2 regions of the Gordonia sp. i37 genome follow, and region 2 is predicted to be linked to the other one. Evidence: riboswitches for the same ligand, from Rfam matches in the RefSeq annotation. Region 2 holds a riboswitch; the other holds the start of a gene.

Region 1 (8,234 bases), on a different contig from region 2:
GGCGATGTCGAGCAGGTCGAGACGCTCGCCCGCCAGCGCGACCGACGCCGCGGAGAGCGCACGTTGCGCGAGAACGCGGCTGCCCTGCGGGGGCGGGGAGGCGAGGTCGGGACGCAGTGCGAACAGATCCGCCAATTGATCGTCGGTGCGCGAGATCAGGTCGCCGGCAAGCCCGTCGGCCCGATCATCGGAACTCATTCGGCCGATTCTACCGAGCGCGCCACGCGACCCCTTCTCACGCGGGCAGGTTCAGCAGCGCCGGGGTCGACACTTCCTTGTCGTCGCCGCTGTCGCCGTTGCCGACCTGGCCCGCGGAGTTGCGGCCCCAACAGTAGATCGAGGTCTCGTTGACGACCGCGCAGGTCGTGCCCAGCACGGTCTCGACGGCGGAGACGGTTCCCGACAGGGCGGTGATCTGGGTCGGCGAGGTGGTCGCCGACCCGGAGCCGATGCCGAGTTGCTGTCCCTCGTTGTCTCCCCAGCAGAACAACTTGCCCTGCGACACCGCGCAGGTCGAACCCCAACCGGTGTTGATCTGGGTGACCCCGGTCAGCCCGACGACCGGCGTCGGGGTGTGCTGGGCGTTCTTGGTGCCGTCGCCGATCTGGCCGTACCGGTTGTCGCCCCAGCAGTAGGCCTTGCCCGACGCCGACGCGCACACGGTGATGTATTGGTTCGGGTCATCGGTGACGCCATAGGTGCCGACCGAGATGGAGTCGGCGTCGGTGACGGCGACCTTCTGCGGGGTGTTGGCCCGCGTGGTGGCCCCGGTGCCGAGTTGGCCGCTGTCGTTGTTGCCCCAACAGTAGACGGCGTCGGCGATGGCGCAGGTGGTGCCCTGTGCGGTGGCGACGCCGGTGACGGTGCCGCTCAGTCCGGTCACCTCGGTGGGGGTTGAGGTCTTGTCGGTGACCGAGTCCACGCCGACCTGCCCGTCGTCGTTGTTGCCCCAGCAGTACAGCTTGCCGCCCGCGATGGCGCAGGTGCTGCCGAAACCGGTGGCGATCGCCGTCACCGTGCCGGACAGCCCGGTCACCGGTGTCGGCGTCTGGGCGTCGGAGGTGGTGCCGGTGCCGAGCTGGCCGTAGCCGTTGTCGCCCCAGCAGTAGGCCTGACCTCCCGAGACCGCGCACGTGCTGGTCTTGAAGTCCTTGTCGGTGTCGACGTACCCACCCAACGAGACCGCGGTCACGGTGGGAAGATCGACCTTGACCGGGGTGGGCGACGCGGTGGTGCCGCCGTTGGCGAGCTGATTGTCGTAATTGGCTCCCCAGCAATACAACTGCTTGGCCGAGATGCCGCAGCTGGAGTTGCCGTAGACAGCGAGCACCGTGGGATGTCCACTGGCCGTTGGCTGGTCGTCATCACCGCGGAAAGCGCCTGCGGCGAAGGCGATGCCGAGTCCGACGACGAGCAGGACGACCACGGCGGCGGCCGCCAGGGAGACGATCAGGCCGGTGCGCTTCTTCTTCGGGGCCGCCGGTGTGGAGAGCGGATAGCCGCCACCGATGAGGTGCGGCGGCGTTCCCGGCGGAAACGTCGGGGGTATGCCGCCGGCCGCTGCGGGCGCGCCGAACGGTGCCGATTGATACGGCGAATTCGGTTGCGAGGGTGGGTTGTTGGCGACCGTCGGGCCAGCCGGCGCGTAGCCGCCGGGCATCGCGGACGGTATCTGGCCGGGGTAGGACGGATTCTGGTTGGGTACCGAGGGGTTTGGATGCGAGGGATTCGGATGCGACGGCGGCGGCGTCGCATAGGACGGCGGCGGCGTCGGCTGCGACGGTGGCACGGTCGGCTGGGAGTACGGGCGGTTCGCCCCGACGAAAGGTCCTGCCGCCGGGTTCGACTGGTGCGATGGCGGTGTGGGGTTGCCCCGCCCCTCGAATGCTTGACCCCGGCCCTCGAATGCCTGACGCAGCGCCGTCGAGAACGACCGGCAGTCGGGGTAGCGGTCGGCGGGATTCTTCGACAGTGCCTTCGCGATCACCGGATCGAGGGTGCCGAGATCGGGGCGTAGCGAGCTGATCGGTGGGATCTGTTTGGTCAGATGCGCCATGACCAGTGCCGAAGGCGTGGTGGTGGTGAACGGGGCCTGCCCGGTCAGGAGCTGGAAGAGGGTGCACGCCAACGAATACTGATCCGAGGAGGCTGATGCGTCGTGACCCTCGATCACCTCGGGGGCACAGTAGGCCAGCGTGCCGATGAAGGCACTCGTCGCGGTCAGTGACGTCGAGTTGACGAGTTTGGCGATGCCGAAGTCCAGCACGGTGACCCGGGCGATCTGACCGTGTTCGTCCCGGCTGACGAAGATGTTGGCCGGTTTGACGTCACGGTGGATGATGTTGCGCCGGTGGGCGTAGTCGAGGGCGTCGGCGACACGGGTGGTCACCTCGATCACGTCCGACGGGGAGATCGCGCCGTGGGTGAGGTCGGCGCCCTCGAGGTAGTTCATGGTGAACCACGGGGTGCCGTCGGTGTTGATGCCGTACTGGTGGATCGAGATGATGCTGGGGTGATCGAGCGCCGCGGTGGTGCGCGCCTCGTTGGTGAAGCGCCGCTGGAAATCGGGGTCGTGCGCACCGGCCAGCGAGATGACCTTCAGGGCCTCCCGCCGCAGCAACTGCGGGTTCTCGACGAGGTACACCTCACCCATCCCGCCCGAACCCAGCAGGGACACCACCTTGTAGCCGGCGACCTGCGAACCTGGACTCAGAGGCACGATTCTTCCTTCGATCGGGGGTGGACCGCTGGCCTGTGACCTTACCCAACGTGCTCTGAGATCGGCCTTCGTATCATTCGAACGATGGGCCCACGACGCGGACGTCGGTGATGAGACGACGCGGGCGTCGGGGACCAAACGGTGAGCGCACCGCGTGCCGCGGAGCACGCCGTGGCACAATATGCGCGTGGCTGAGAGCAATTCGAAGAAGCACTACGTGGACAACGGCTGGCCGAAGGCCTCCGACGGCGACGGTCCCGAGCACGCGGTCTCGGAGTTCGCGGCCGCGCTGCCCGGCGCGTTGTCGCCGTTCGGCGAGGTGGAGTTCCCGCTGCCGGCCGACGAGGTCAACTACATCAACCCCAAGACGGTCATCAACCGCTGAGCGCGGTGACCGAGTGAGTGCGGTGCCCGATCCGCAGTCGTCTGCCCGGTTGTCCCACGTCGACGACTCGGGTACGGCCCGCATGGTCGATGTGGGGGACAAGTCGGTCACCCAGCGCCGCGCCGTTGCCGGCGGCACATTTCGCACCAGCACCACCGTCATCGACCTGCTGACCTCGTCGTCATTGCCGAAGGGTGACGTCCTCGCCACCGCGCGGATCGCCGGGATCATGGCGGCCAAACGCACCGATTCGCTCATTCCTCTCTGCCATCAGCTTGCGCTGTCGTCGGTCGACGTCGACTTCACGATCGGCACCGATCACATCGACGTGACGGCTGCGGTCACCACCGCGGGCCGGACCGGCGTGGAGATGGAAGCACTGACCGCGGTGGCGGTGGCCGGACTCACGCTGCACGACATGGTCAAGGCCGTCGACCGTCACGCACGCATGGACGGAATCCGGCTCCTCGAGAAGTCCGGCGGACGGTCCGGTGACTGGCACCGAGGAGACGAGCGCGGGCCACACGCGGACCCCGGGATGCAACCATGAGCACGCAGCGCATCGCGCGGATCGTCGTCGCCTCCACCCGGGCCTCCCGTGGTGCCTATCCCGATCGCACGGGCCCGATCATCGCCGAGTGGCTCACCGACCACGGGTTCACCGTCGACGAGCTCGACGTCGTCGCCGACGGCCCACCGGTGGGTGATGCGATCCGGGCCGCGATCTACGCCGACGTCGACCTCGTCCTCACCACCGGCGGGACCGGGCTCGCACCGACCGACCGGACCCCCGAACAGACGCGACTGCTGCTCGACATCGAGATCCCCGGTCTCGCCGACGCCATCCGCACCGCGGGTCTGCCGCAGGTGCCGACCGCGGTCCTCTCCCGTGGCACCGCCGGGGTCGCCGGCACGACGCTGGTGGTCAATCTGCCCGGCTCGACCGGCGGTGTGCGCGACGGCCTTTCGGTCCTCGCCACCGTCCTCGACCACGCTCTCGACCAAATCCGCGGCGGCGACCACTGATGAACTCGTGTCACCGATTGAATGGTTGTCACCGTTTGAATGGTTGTCACCGATGACCGCCGGCAACCCGGTGGTGGTCGTGCACACGGCGGTGAGCGTCGACCCGATCGCACTCGCCGACCACGAGGCCCGCGTCGTCGCGGCTGCCGATGGACATGCCGGCGCGGTCGTCGGGTTCGTCGGCGCGGTCCGCGACCACGACGGCGGCCGCACGGTGACGAGTCTGTCGTATTCGGCGCACCCGGACGCCCCGCGCGTGCTCACCGAGGTGGTCACCGAGATCTGTGCGGCCGCCGACGGCGTCCGGGCGGTCGCGGTCTCCCATCGGGTGGGTGACCTGTCGGTCGGCGACGTCGCCTTCGTCGTCGCCGTGGCCGCCGATCACCGCGCCGAGGCGTTCGCGTTGTGCGCGCGACTCGTCGACGAGGTCAAGGCGCGCATACCGGTGTGGAAACACCAGTTCTTCGGCGACGGAACCGACGAGTGGGTCGGGTCGGCCTGATCACGGGCATCACCTGATACAGGTCACCACCTGACACCGGCCACAACCGACACACCCCCCGACAATTGGAAAAGGGCCCCGCACGGCGTCGAGCAACGTGCGGGGCCCTTCGTCAGGGCTGAACCGATCGGGTTCAGGGGAGCGGGACGAGTCCCTTGTTCTCGTTGAACAGGCGCAGCTGATCCGGGGTGAGCTGGTAGCCGCTGTCCTTGGCGGCCTTGAGCAGGTTCTGCACCTCGGGGCTGACGCCGGCCTGGCTGACCTGATCGATCGCCTGGTCGGTGCTGGTGGCGTTCGGGGTGTTCGCGAGACCCTTGGCGGGCGCCTGGGGCGCATCCGGACGCGGGGTGTCGGCCGGGGCGGTCCGCGGGGTGGCCCCCGACAACCCGGTGCCGCAGACCGGCCATGCGCCCTTGCCCTGGGTGGCCAGGACTCGCTCGGCGACGGTGATCTGCTGCTCCTTGGAGGCCTGGTCGGCGCTCGGCGCGAACTGGGTGCCACCGTTGGCGGCCCACGTGCTCGGGCTGAACTGGAGTCCACCCTGGTAGCCGTTGCCGGTGTTGATGGCCCAGTTGCCACCGGACTCGCACTGGGCGACCTGATCCCACTCGGAATCGGAGGCGGCATGTGCCGAGCCGGTGCCCAGCAGGGCCGCGCCGCCGCCGAGAACGGCTCCGGTCAGCGCGATCTTCGCGAAGGTCTTGGTTGCGGTGGTGGTCGACGGCTTGCGGTGACGTCCGGACATAAGTCGAATAACCTCTCTCCACGCGCCTGCGAGGTCAGCTGTCGGGTTCGAGCGAGAGGTGCTCGGTCACGATCGCCGTGCGGCGACCGGACTTAACCCCAAGGGCGTCTGTCGACGTCCGTTCTTCCTTGCGGAAAAGGGTGGGTCCCCCGTCCTCGTTCCAAGATGTGTGCTCGTCATTCCACCGGAGGAACGAGGCTCGGCGCGACCGGTGGAAATCTTGGTGTGTTGTTTGCTGTGCTGTGACCTTCTGTGAAGGACGCTTCGTACAGTACGACGTCTGAGAGCGGGAATCACCCCGTCCTGACAACCCATTTTCGGCGTGCCGGTGGGTCTTTGGGCCCTGTTTCGGTGTCCGTGCAGTTCACGGGCGTGACGCCCGGTTCGTGTCCATCTCGTTATTGACTCGTTATGTGATCAAGTTCACAAGTGAGCCGGGTGTGTCAACCCCCGGCGAACGGGGGGAGAACGTCGATCGTGTGCGTCGGACCGAGGCGCCGCGTGCGGTCGCACAGCGCGATCTCGTCGCGCAGATACGAACACCGCTTCAACACCCGCGCCAACTCCGGATTATCGGCTGCCAGAATGTGTTCGAGCTCACCGAGGGTGATGTCCTCGGCGATGTCGCGCACGTCGGATTCGGTCTTCGCGGCCGCGGAGGCGGCGGCGAAATAACGGATCGTCACACGCATCCGCTCAGCCCCCGATCGCCGACATCGGACGGTCCGGCTGCCGGAATCCCGCGGTGTTGACCGCGTGCCCGGCGCGCTTGGCCCAGGTGTTCTCCCGCCACAATTGCGCGATCCGACGATCGACGTCGAGCTCGTCGTCACCACCGCCCCGCAGCACGGGCATCAGCGAGGTCTCGGCGTCGGCGAACAAGCAGTTGCGCAGCGCCCCGTCCGCGGTCAGCCGGGTCCGGTCACAGTCACCGCAGAACGGGCGCGTCACCGACGCGATCACGCCGACGCGGGCAGGTACTCCACGGGCGTCGGTGTGGCCATCGACGAGGAAGGTCTCCGCAGGCGCACCTCCACGCGGCACGGTGTCGGGACGCAACCGGAGATGCGCCGACAGCACGTCGAGGATTTCCGTCGCGGTGACCATCCGCGACCGATCCCACCGATGTCCGGCGTCGAGCGGCATCTGCTCGATGATCCGCAGCTGATATCCGGCGTCCAGGCAGAACCGGGCGAGGTCGACCAGTCCGGCCAGGTCCCGACGATCGGGGACGACCGCGTTCACCTTGATCGGATACAACCCCGCGCGACGGGCGGCGTCGAGGCCGGCGAGGACGTCGGGCAGCCGATCACGTCGGGTGATCTCGGCGAACCGGGCGGGATCGACGGTGTCCAGCGAGACATTGATGCGCGTCAGCCCGGCCTCGACGAGACCGGCGGCACGGCGCCTCAACCCGAGGCCGTTGGTCGTCATCGCGATCTCCGGGCGCTGCGGCAGCGAGGTGACGGCAGCGATGATGTCCTCGAGGTCGCGGCGCAGCAGCGGCTCGCCTCCGGTGAACCGGACGGTGCGGATGCCGAGGTCGGCGACGGCTATCCGCAGCACCCGGATGAACTCGGCGGTGGTCATCACCGACTCGGTCGGCAACCAGTCGAGGCCCTCGGCGGGCATGCAGTAGTCGCAGCGCAGATTGCAGCGGTCGGTCACCGACACCCGCAGATCGGTGGCCACCCGGCCGAAGGTGTCGCGCAGCGGCCCGGACGTGGGTGCGGTCGACGCCCCGGACCGCGCCTCGTCCGCCGCGTGCCGTAGCACCGACGGCAGCGGCAGGCCGAGATCGACGACGGTCATCGGCGCGCGGGATCGTCGTCGGGAATCCGTGCCTGTAGAGCACGAAAGGTGCTGGCGTGGAACACGAGTGGCTCGACATCCGGGTCGGCGTCGAGACGCCGGATGCGCAGCAGCACCAGCAGGTGATCGCCGGCGGGGATCTCACTCTCGATCGTGCACGACAGGTGAGCGGCCGCACCCGGGATGAACAGGGCTCCGTCGTCGGAACCGAGCGGCTCGATACCGTCGAACCGTCGCGGTGCCGGACCGGCGAGCTGACGGCACAACTGTGCCTGGTCGTGGGCGAACACGCTGACACCGACGGTGCCGGCGTCACGCAACCGCGGCCACGTCGTCGAGGTGTTCTGCACGCACACGCTCACCAGCGGCGGATCCAGCGACACCGACGTGAACGCACTCGCGGCCATCCCGACCAGTTCCGGGCCGGTTGAGTCTGTGGGCTCGGAGGACTCCTGGGACTCGGGCGCGCCACGATGGCAGCAGACCGCGACCACGCCCGACGGAAAACAGCTGTACGCCCGCTTCAGCGCACCCTCGTCCGATGCCGGCGCGAGAGCGGCGTGGGTGGCGATCACCGAGGGTCGATCGACAGAAGCCGACACACGATCACCGGGCCCCGCGGCCCGACCGCAACGCGTAGACGACGCCCAGCAAGAAGCCCAGCGGGGCGCACATTGTCAACAGATACACCGCGGTCGGAGCGGTCTCGCCGTGATCGGCCACCGGGGTGACGAACAACGCGATGATCGCGAGCACCCCGATCACGAACACCACGCCGGCCACCTGCAGCAGTCGCGACGGGGGCGACTCGCCGGCTCCCGGCGTCAGCGAGCGACGATCGCCGTGTGCCTTCGGCCCGCTCGCTTCGCTCCCGGCGCCGGCGCCGTGCTTCCTCTCCATGGTTTCCACGGTAGAGCACCCGGGGTGACGATGACGGTGTCGTGCCCGGTCAGCGCGCGGCTCACGCTGCCTCGAGAAACCGTTTTGCCCATTGGCTAGACTGGCATCACCAGGCGCCTTGCTCATTGTCGTGGGTCAGGGCGCC
Region 2 (8,234 bases):
CGGCGTCGCAGATCCGTCGCGGTACCCACGTAGAGCACCTCGGCGGACGGTCCACGGAACAGGTAGACCCCTGGTCGTGCCGGAAGTCCTTCGGCGAGATGGCGTTTGGCGCGCAGGCGGGGGTTGCCGCGGGGTAGATAGGCGGTCAGGTCGGCGTAGGTGCGCACCCCCTGGTTGCCGATGCGCTCGAGGAGCCGATGCAGGACCTCCACGGTGGCGCGGGCGTCGTCGAGGGCCCGGTGCGTCGGACGCACCGAGACGTCGAACAGGTCGGCGAGGGCACCGAGACGGACGGTGGGGGCCTCGTCACGGGTCAGCACGCGGCGCGCGAGCCGGACGGTGCACAAGCTGGTGTGGAACGGCCAGGCCAGGTCGAGCCGCGCGGCGTTGTGGCGCAGGAATCCCATGTCGAAGCGCGCGTTGTGGGCCACCAGCAGGCATCCGCGCGCGAACTCGACGAAGGAGGACAACACCTCCCCGATCTGTGGGGCGTCGTAGACCATCGCGCTCGTGATCCCGGTCAGCGCGACGATCTGCGGCGGGATCGACCGCTGCGGGTCGACGAGGGTCGCGAACTCACCGAGCACCTCGCCGCCGCGCACCTTCACCGCGCCGATCTCGGTGATGGCGTCGCGGGCCGGATCGCCCCCCGTCGTCTCCAGGTCGACCACCACGATCGTCGTATCGAACAGGGACTGCTCGCCGAAGCCCGCGTCGTCGGTGTCTGCTCCTGCGCCGAGGTCGGCGAAGGAGAGCTGAGCCGTATCAACCACCACGCCGCGAACACTAGTTCGACCCACCGACAGCATTGGCTGGGGTGCGAGTGGCTGCTGTGATCGGTGTGTTCTCGGGCCCGTCGTCGGCGGCGCGCCGATTCTGTCGGTGGCCACTTCTACTGTCGGCTGCGGTGGTCGACACCGGAGCTCGCCCGGCCCGTTGCACAACGGGCCGGGACGGGCGGACCGGGATGAATCGCCCGCCGACACGTCCGACAGACAGCAAGTGAGATGGAGATCACAAATGTACATCGACTGCGCCAGCTGCCCGGGCCGTCACCGCGCGTGTGACGGCTGCATGATGAACCTCTTCGTAGAGCCTGTGACCAGCGGTGATGGGGACGATCTCGGTGGTCGACGGGTGGCCCGCGAGGTGGGGGATTCCGACGCCGAGATCTGCTCCGCGGTCGATGTGTTCGCTGCTGCTTCGATGGTGAGCACGGCGTCTGCACGATCGGCAAAACTTGCCATCGGCCCTGCATGCGGACCCGGTTCGCGCCCGGGTCTGCGGATTCTGCGAGCCGGTTAGCCGTCACCGCGAATCGGGCCCTTTGTCCCCTAGTGGACAGACACGCATCCGATTTCGTAACCTTTCCGAGACCTTCACAGAGCGTCCCGCTTCAAACCGAAGCGGTCTGGGGAGATCACCGCTCAATCGTCCGACGGACGAACCGGGGAACCACACGTTTTCGGAGCAATCCGGATTGGGGTGAGTCGCGCCCTGGACACAGTTGTGTCCGGATCGCGTAGGGCCATTCTCTCGGCCCGAACCCGACAGCTAACTCGGTAGGCGGTCAAGGGAGAACCAAAGGAGAACTCGTTTCGTGGCCAAACATCGTTTGGAACAGCCGAATCGCGGAGGCATCGCCAAGAAGGCGATGATCGCGGGCTCGCTGACCGTCGGCTCGCTCGCCGTAGCCGCAGGTCCGGCCCTTGCCGCACCGGCTCCGGCGCCCAGTGCGACCATCGAGATCCCGAATCTCGGCAAGTTCACGGTGCCCGGCATCGATCAGAATCAGGTTCCGAACCAGTTCCGCCCGGGTGGTGGCGGCATCACCGCCCCGGTGCAGAGTGCTGCCGAGAAGGCCGTTCGTGCCGCGGAAACCAAGATCGGCGCGCCCTACGTCTACGGCGCCGCCGGCCCCAATGCCTTCGATTGCTCCGGTCTCGTCTACTGGTCCTACCAGCAGGCCGGCAAGACGATCCCGCGCGACAGCTACGGCCAGCTCGGCGGTGGACGCGCGGTGAACTACGCCGACGCGCAGCCGGGCGACGTCCTGATCTTCAACGGTGGCAGCCACGCCGGTCTCTACATCGGCAACGGCCAGTTCATCCACGCCTCCACCGAGGGTGTCCCGGTGCAGAAGGCGTCGGTCAACGCATGGTCGCTGACCGGGGTTCGCCGATACTGATCCCGCTCTCGGTGAGAACGTGTGAGCATGTATTCGGGCGGATCGCGCACAGCGCGATTCGCCCGAACGCGTCGAGGACTACGACGCCCGGTTGAGGCAGAGGTGACGAGCCCGGGTCGGTGGGGAAGTGGCAAGGGGAATGTGGTGACAATCGTGGGAGCCGGATCGGCGATCGGTCCCAACCGATCGGCGCGCCTGGCGTTGACCACCGTGATCGCGGTGCTCGCGGTCGCGTTGACGCAGATCGGTGCGGTGTTCGGGACGCCGCATGCCGTGGCCGACCCGCCGCAATCGGCGGATCAGCTGCTGGCGCGTTACACCTCGCTGAGCCGTGAGGCCGAGACCTCGGCCGAACAGATGCACAACGCGCAGATCGAGTACGACAAACAGCGTGGCATCGTCGCGCAGTCCAAGAAGGCCGCCGCTGCCGCACAGAGTTCACTCGACCGCTCCCAGGTGTCGCTGAACGAGCTGCAGACGCGCTTCGATTCGCTGGTGCGCATCAGCTATATGGGTGGCCGGTCCAACCGGCTCTACGCCGTCCTCACCAGCAACTCGCCCCAGACCCTGCTCGACCAGATGTCCGGGTTGGAGATGGTCTCGCGTCGCGCCGCCGCCGATCTGTCGGCGCTGAAAAAGGTGCGCGCCCAAACCGTCTCGGACCGCGACGCCGCGAATACGGCAGCCTCGACAGCCACCCGCGCGGTCTCCGACGCCGAACGCGTACGGGGCGATCTGCAGAAGAAGCAGGCCGAACTGCAGCTACAGGCCGCCCAGATCCGGGTGATCTACCAGAGCCTGACGGGTAAGCAGCTCGCCGCGCTCGCGGGGCCGCGCTTCGACTTCGACCCCGCAGCCGTACCCCGCGGGACAGCCCCCGCACTCGTCGCCGTGCAGGCCGCGCTGACCCGCATCGGCGATCCCTATGTGTGGGGCGCCACCGGCCCCGACTCATTCGACTGCTCGGGCCTGATGGTGTGGGCGTTCAAGCAGGCGGGCAAGCTCCTGCCGCGATCCAGTGAGGCGCAACTCGCCGGCGGCACGCCGGTCTCGCGCCAGGATCTGCAGCCCGGCGATCTCATCATCTATTACCCCGACGCCACGCATGTCGGCATGTACGTCGGCGACGGCTACGTGATCCACGCCTCCACCTTCGGTGTGCCGGTCAAGGTCGTCCCCATCGACGACGCGGGACCGTACAACTCCGCGCGTCGGTACTAGGGGCGTGCTCCGCCCGCGGTGGGCGATGGGCGGGCTCCGCCCGCGGTGGACGATGGGCGGGCTCCGCCCGCGGTGGGCGACCCTGCGCACCGGGGTGACCACGAGCGCCGGTGCGGTGCTCGTCGTCACGTCACTGCTGATCACGGCCTGCGGAGGCGACGGTGACGGTGTCGTTTCCGGCACGAGTTCGTCGTCGGCACCGGTGTCGACGAGCAACGTCTATCTGGACCAGCGCTCCCAGGGCGTGACACAGCTCCTCGACGCGCTGTCGACCGCGCTGCGCTCGGGCACCCCCGATCAGCTCGCGGCGCTGCTCGACCCGTCGATCAATCCGGCGCTGCGCGCCCGGTTGCAGACCGTACAGGACAACCTGTCGTCGGCGGTGCGTCGCCCCGACACGCCGGGACGCGGAAAACGGCTGCAGCTCAAGGAGTTCCGTTACCAGCTCGCTCCCACCGAGGAAGTCGAGACCCTGGTCGGCGCCGACGTCCAGGCACGGCTGGATCAGCAGGGCAGCTCCGACACCTGGGTGGCTCCGGTCGAACTGCACGTCGCGCTCGGCGGTGTGAGCACCCCCGGCATCGACGAGGACGAGGTGGTGATCGACACCCAGCTCGTCGCCGCCCGCTACGACGACACCTGGAAACTGGTCGGCGACTCGACCCTGGCCGGTGAGCCCGCACCGCCGACGCAGATGTGGGACCTGCCGGCGCTGGCCGTTGCCGACGTTCCCACCGCGGGTGGCACCTCGGTCATCGCGTCCTATCCGGACGGCGCCGACGATTCCGCGGCCACCTCCGGCGCACCGGCCCCCAACTCTGTGGCTCCCGGCTCTGTGGCTCCTGGCTCTGCGGCCCCTGGTTCGACGGCGTCCGGCCCCACCGCCGAGATGGTTGCCCGCATCCGTTCCCTGCTGCCCGGCGCGATCGCCGCGGTATCGGCGTTCTGGGGGACCGGGTGGCCCCAGCGTTCGGTGGTGGTGAGCACTGCCGCCGACGACCAATTCCACGCCCTGGCCGCCTCGGCCACCGACACCGCCGCGGCCGCCACCATCTACGCCCACCTCGACCTGTCCGCCGGCTCGGTGACGGGCCAGCGTGTCCTGCTCACCCCGGTGGCCCGTGATCTGCCCGCACCGGCACTCGGCGTGGTCCTGCGTCACGAACTCACCCACGTCGCCACCCGCGCGCAGACCGCGACCACCGCGCCGATGTGGCTCACCGAGGGAGTGGCCGAGTACGTCGGGCGCAAGGGCACCTACACACGTCCCGCCGATGCCGCCCCGGATCTCGCGGCCGCGGTGCAGGCCGGTGACACCCCGGCCGATCTGCCGACCGATCAGCAGTTCTCCGTCGACGCCGAGTCCTCGCGGATGGCCTATCAGTCGGCCTGGTCGGTGGCGACCTTCGTCGCGGCGACTTTCGGCGAACCCAGGCTGCGGGCGCTGTACGTTGCGGTGGGTGCATCGAGCGACGCCACGCGCGCCGATGCCGCGTTGTCGGCCACCCTGGGTATTACGCGGGCCCAGTTTGTTGCCCGATGGCGGGCGTGGCTGACGGCCGAACTGCGATGAGATCGGCAAGGATGGTGGCGTGACGCACCGAACGCTCCTGGTGACCAACGATTTTCCGCCGCGGCGTGGCGGAATCCAGTCCTACCTGCAGAATCTCGTGGATCTGCTGGATCCGGACGATGTGGTGGTCTACGCCCCGCGCTGGCGCGGACGCAGCCACGAGGAGTTCGACGCCGCGGTACCCTACCGGGTCTATCGGCATCCGACGACGCTGATGTTGCCCACCCCATTCGTCGCTCGTCGCGCCGCGAAAATCATTCGGGACGAAGACATCTCGACGGTGTGGTTCGGGGCGGCCGCGCCGTTGGCGGTGCTGTCGGGATATCTGCGTCGGGCCGGGGCCCGCCGCATCATCGCCAGCACACACGGGCACGAGGTCGGGTGGTCGATGATCCCGGGGGCGCGCGGCATCCTGCGCTACATCGGCAACCACACCGACGTCATCACCTACGTCAGCCGCTATACCCGCGGCCGATTCGCGTCGGCGTTCGGTCCGCGTGCCGCATTGGAGTATCTCCCGCCGGGCGTCGACGTCACCCGGTTCGCTCCGGATCTTGCGTCGCGCCGACGACTTCGTGCCGAGCTGGGACTCGGTGAGCGACCCACCATCCTGTGCCTGTCACGGCTGGTGCCGCGCAAGGGGCAGGACGTCCTGATCCGTGCACTGCCGCTGATCCGATCGGAGATCGCCGACGCCGCACTCGTGATCGTCGGGGGCGGACCCTACGCCGAGAAGCTCCACGACATCGCCCACGCGGAGGGCGTCAGTGAGCACGTCCTGTTCACCGGGCCGGTCCCGGCCGCCGAACTCGCCGCCTACCACACCATCGCCGACGTCTTCGCCATGCCGGCGCGCACCCGGGGCAAGGGCCTCGACGTCGAGGGCCTGGGCATCGTCTACCTGGAGGCGTCGTCCTGCGGTGTGCCGGTGGTCGCCGGCCTCTCCGGCGGCGCCCCGGAGACCGTCCGCGAGGGGGTCACCGGAACCGTCGTCGACGGCACCGACGTCGCCGGGGTCGCGCTCGCGCTCATCGGGATCCTCTCCGATCGCGACGCCGCCGCCGAGATGGGCCGTCAGGGACGCCGATTCGTCGAGGACCACTGGCAGTGGTCGCAGATGGCCGCGCGGCTACGTCAGCTGCTGTGATCGGCTCCGGCCGGTGGTGTCGACGACCCAGGCGGCGCCGACGGGCGACTCAGCGCTTGGCGTAGAGCGCGTCGATGTCGCCGGCGTACTTGTCGACGACCACGTTGCGCTTGACCTTCAGCGTCGGGGTCATCTCGCCGGTCTCCTCGCTGAAATCGTCACCGAGAATCCGGAACTTCTTGATCGACTCGGCGTGCGAGACAGTCTTGTTGGCCTCGTCGACGGCCGACTGGATCGCCGCGCGTAGGTCGGGGTCGTCGGCGAGGTCGGCCACCGATGCGTCGGCGGGCTTGCCGTTGCGTTCCTTCCACGCCGGGAAGGCCTCGGGGTCGACGGTGATCAATGCGGCGATGAACGGCTTCTGATCGCCGACCACGACGGCCTGCGAGACCAGGGCGTCGGCACGGATGACATCCTCGAGGCCGGCGGGCGAGACGTTCTTGCCGCCCGCGGTGACGATGAGTTCCTTCTTGCGCCCGGTGATCTTCAGGAACCCCTCGTCGTCGAGTGATCCGAGATCGCCGGTGTGGAACCAGCCGTCGGTGATGGCGGCGGCGCTGGCCTCCTCGTTGTGCCAGTACTCCTTGAACACCACGCCGCCACGCAGCAGGATCTCCCCATCCTCGGCGATCCGAACGGCGTTGCTCGCCAACGGTTTCCCGACGGTGCCGATCTTGACCGCGCCCGGGGTGTTGACGGTCACCGCCGCAGTCGTCTCGGTCAGGCCGTAGCCCTCGTAGACCGGGATACCGATCCCGGAGAAGAAGAATCCCAGGCGTGACCCGAGTGGCCCGCCCCCGGAAATCGCGAGCTCGCACTCGCCGCCGAGCGCGGCGCGGAGCTTGCCGTAGACGAGCTTGTCGAACAGGGTGTGCTTGGCGCGCAACACGATTCCGACGTCGCCGCGTTCGGCGGCGGCAGCGTGGTCGATGGCGGTGGCCGCCGCCATGTCGAAGATCCGACCCTTGCCCTCGTCGTGGGCCTTCTGGCGGGCCGTGTTGTAGACCTTCTCGAACACGCGGGGTACCGAGAGGATCAGCGATGGCTTGAACACCGCGAATTCCGGTACGAGGCCCGGGATGTCGTTGGTGAAGCCCACCTCGACACCGGCCTCCATGGCCACCAGGGTGATCGCGCGCGCCAGCACATGGGCCAGCGGCAGGAACATCAGCAACCGCTTGCCGGGGGCGAGCAACTGCGACATGTTGCCCTCGAGCACCCCACGGACCTCCGAGAGCATGTTGGCGTGTGTCAGCTCGCAGCCCTTGGGGCGGCCGGTGGTGCCCGAGGTGTAGATCAGCGTCGCCGGGTCGCCCGCGTGGACCGTCGCACGACGCTCGGTGACCTCGTCGTCGTCGACCTCGGCGCCCGCGGTCGTCAATTGTTCGAGCGCGCCCGGCCCGTCGGCCGGATCGATCTGCAGGACCCGCACCGGATGGTCGAGACTCGCGCCCTCGTAGAGCTTCCGGTGCTCGTCGGATTCGACGATGATCGTCGACGCCGCGGAGTCGGTCATGATCCACTCGATCTGCGAGCTCGACGACGAGTCGTAGATCGGCACGGTGATCGCCCCGGCCGACCAGATCGCGAAGTCCAGCAGCACCCATTCCAGGCGGGTCGCCGACAGCAGCGCCACCCGATCGCCGGGCTGTACGCCGGAGGCGATCAAGCCCTTGGCCAGAGCGGTGATCCGCGCGGCGATGTCATCGGCGCGCACCGGCTCCCATGTCGCTCCCTCCTTGCGGCGGAAGACGGTTTGGCCCGGCGTGCGTTCGGCGATGCCGAAGATGATCGAGGTGGCGTTCTCATCGGCCTCGATGGTGAACCTCGCGGGAACGCTGTACTCGCTCATATCCTGCACCTTTCGACCGTCAACGATGACCTGACCATCGTAACGACGACCGTTGGCACGAGGCGGTGGGGTGGGCCGGGACCGGGTGAGGTCGTTGCGCCGCCGATCGGGTTCGCCGCGAGGTACGTGCGGTGCAGACGATGCCGGAGCAGACGTTGCCTACCGATCGGCCGCGCCGATATGTGAAGCTGGAGTCGTGACGAGCATTCAGGTTGCCGACGACACCTTCGTCGCCGCGGACCCGGTGAGTGCG

The links. Region 2 has a riboswitch for cyclic di-AMP ahead of B1964_RS13530 (C40 family peptidase). Riboswitches for the same ligand answer to the same signal wherever they lie in the genome.
Region 1: it holds a riboswitch for cyclic di-AMP, as region 2 does, so the genes downstream of both, B1964_RS04820 (transglycosylase family protein) here and B1964_RS13530 (C40 family peptidase) in region 2, are expected to answer to the same signal.

What each region holds. Positions count from the first base shown of each region.
Region 1 is NZ_MVPX01000104.1:1,726-9,959, forward strand. It holds partial or broken gene B1964_RS04790 (helicase-associated domain-containing protein) at 1-198, opposite strand, end outside; gene B1964_RS04795 (protein kinase) at 236-2,719, opposite strand; gene B1964_RS04800 (hypothetical protein) at 2,901-3,104, shown strand; gene moaC (cyclic pyranopterin monophosphate synthase MoaC) at 3,118-3,654, shown strand; gene B1964_RS04810 (molybdenum cofactor synthesis domain-containing protein) at 3,651-4,130, shown strand; gene B1964_RS04815 (molybdenum cofactor biosynthesis protein MoaE) at 4,183-4,632, shown strand; gene B1964_RS04820 (transglycosylase family protein) at 4,766-5,377, opposite strand; cyclic di-AMP (ydaO/yuaA leader) riboswitch at 5,385-5,559, opposite strand; gene B1964_RS04825 (MoaD/ThiS family protein) at 5,821-6,069, opposite strand; gene moaA (GTP 3',8-cyclase MoaA) at 6,074-7,189, opposite strand; gene B1964_RS04835 (flavin reductase family protein) at 7,186-7,764, opposite strand; gene B1964_RS04840 (hypothetical protein) at 7,796-8,017, opposite strand.
Region 2 is NZ_MVPX01000277.1:1,366-9,599, reverse strand. It holds partial or broken gene B1964_RS13540 (DEDD exonuclease domain-containing protein) at 1-809, opposite strand, end outside; cyclic di-AMP (ydaO/yuaA leader) riboswitch at 1,415-1,584, shown strand; gene B1964_RS13530 (C40 family peptidase) at 1,601-2,188, shown strand; gene B1964_RS13525 (NlpC/P60 family protein) at 2,330-3,409, shown strand; gene B1964_RS13520 (hypothetical protein) at 3,435-4,982, shown strand; gene B1964_RS13515 (glycosyltransferase family 4 protein) at 5,002-6,129, shown strand; gene B1964_RS13510 (long-chain fatty acid--CoA ligase) at 6,179-7,981, opposite strand; gene B1964_RS13505 (hypothetical protein) at 8,178-8,234, shown strand, end outside.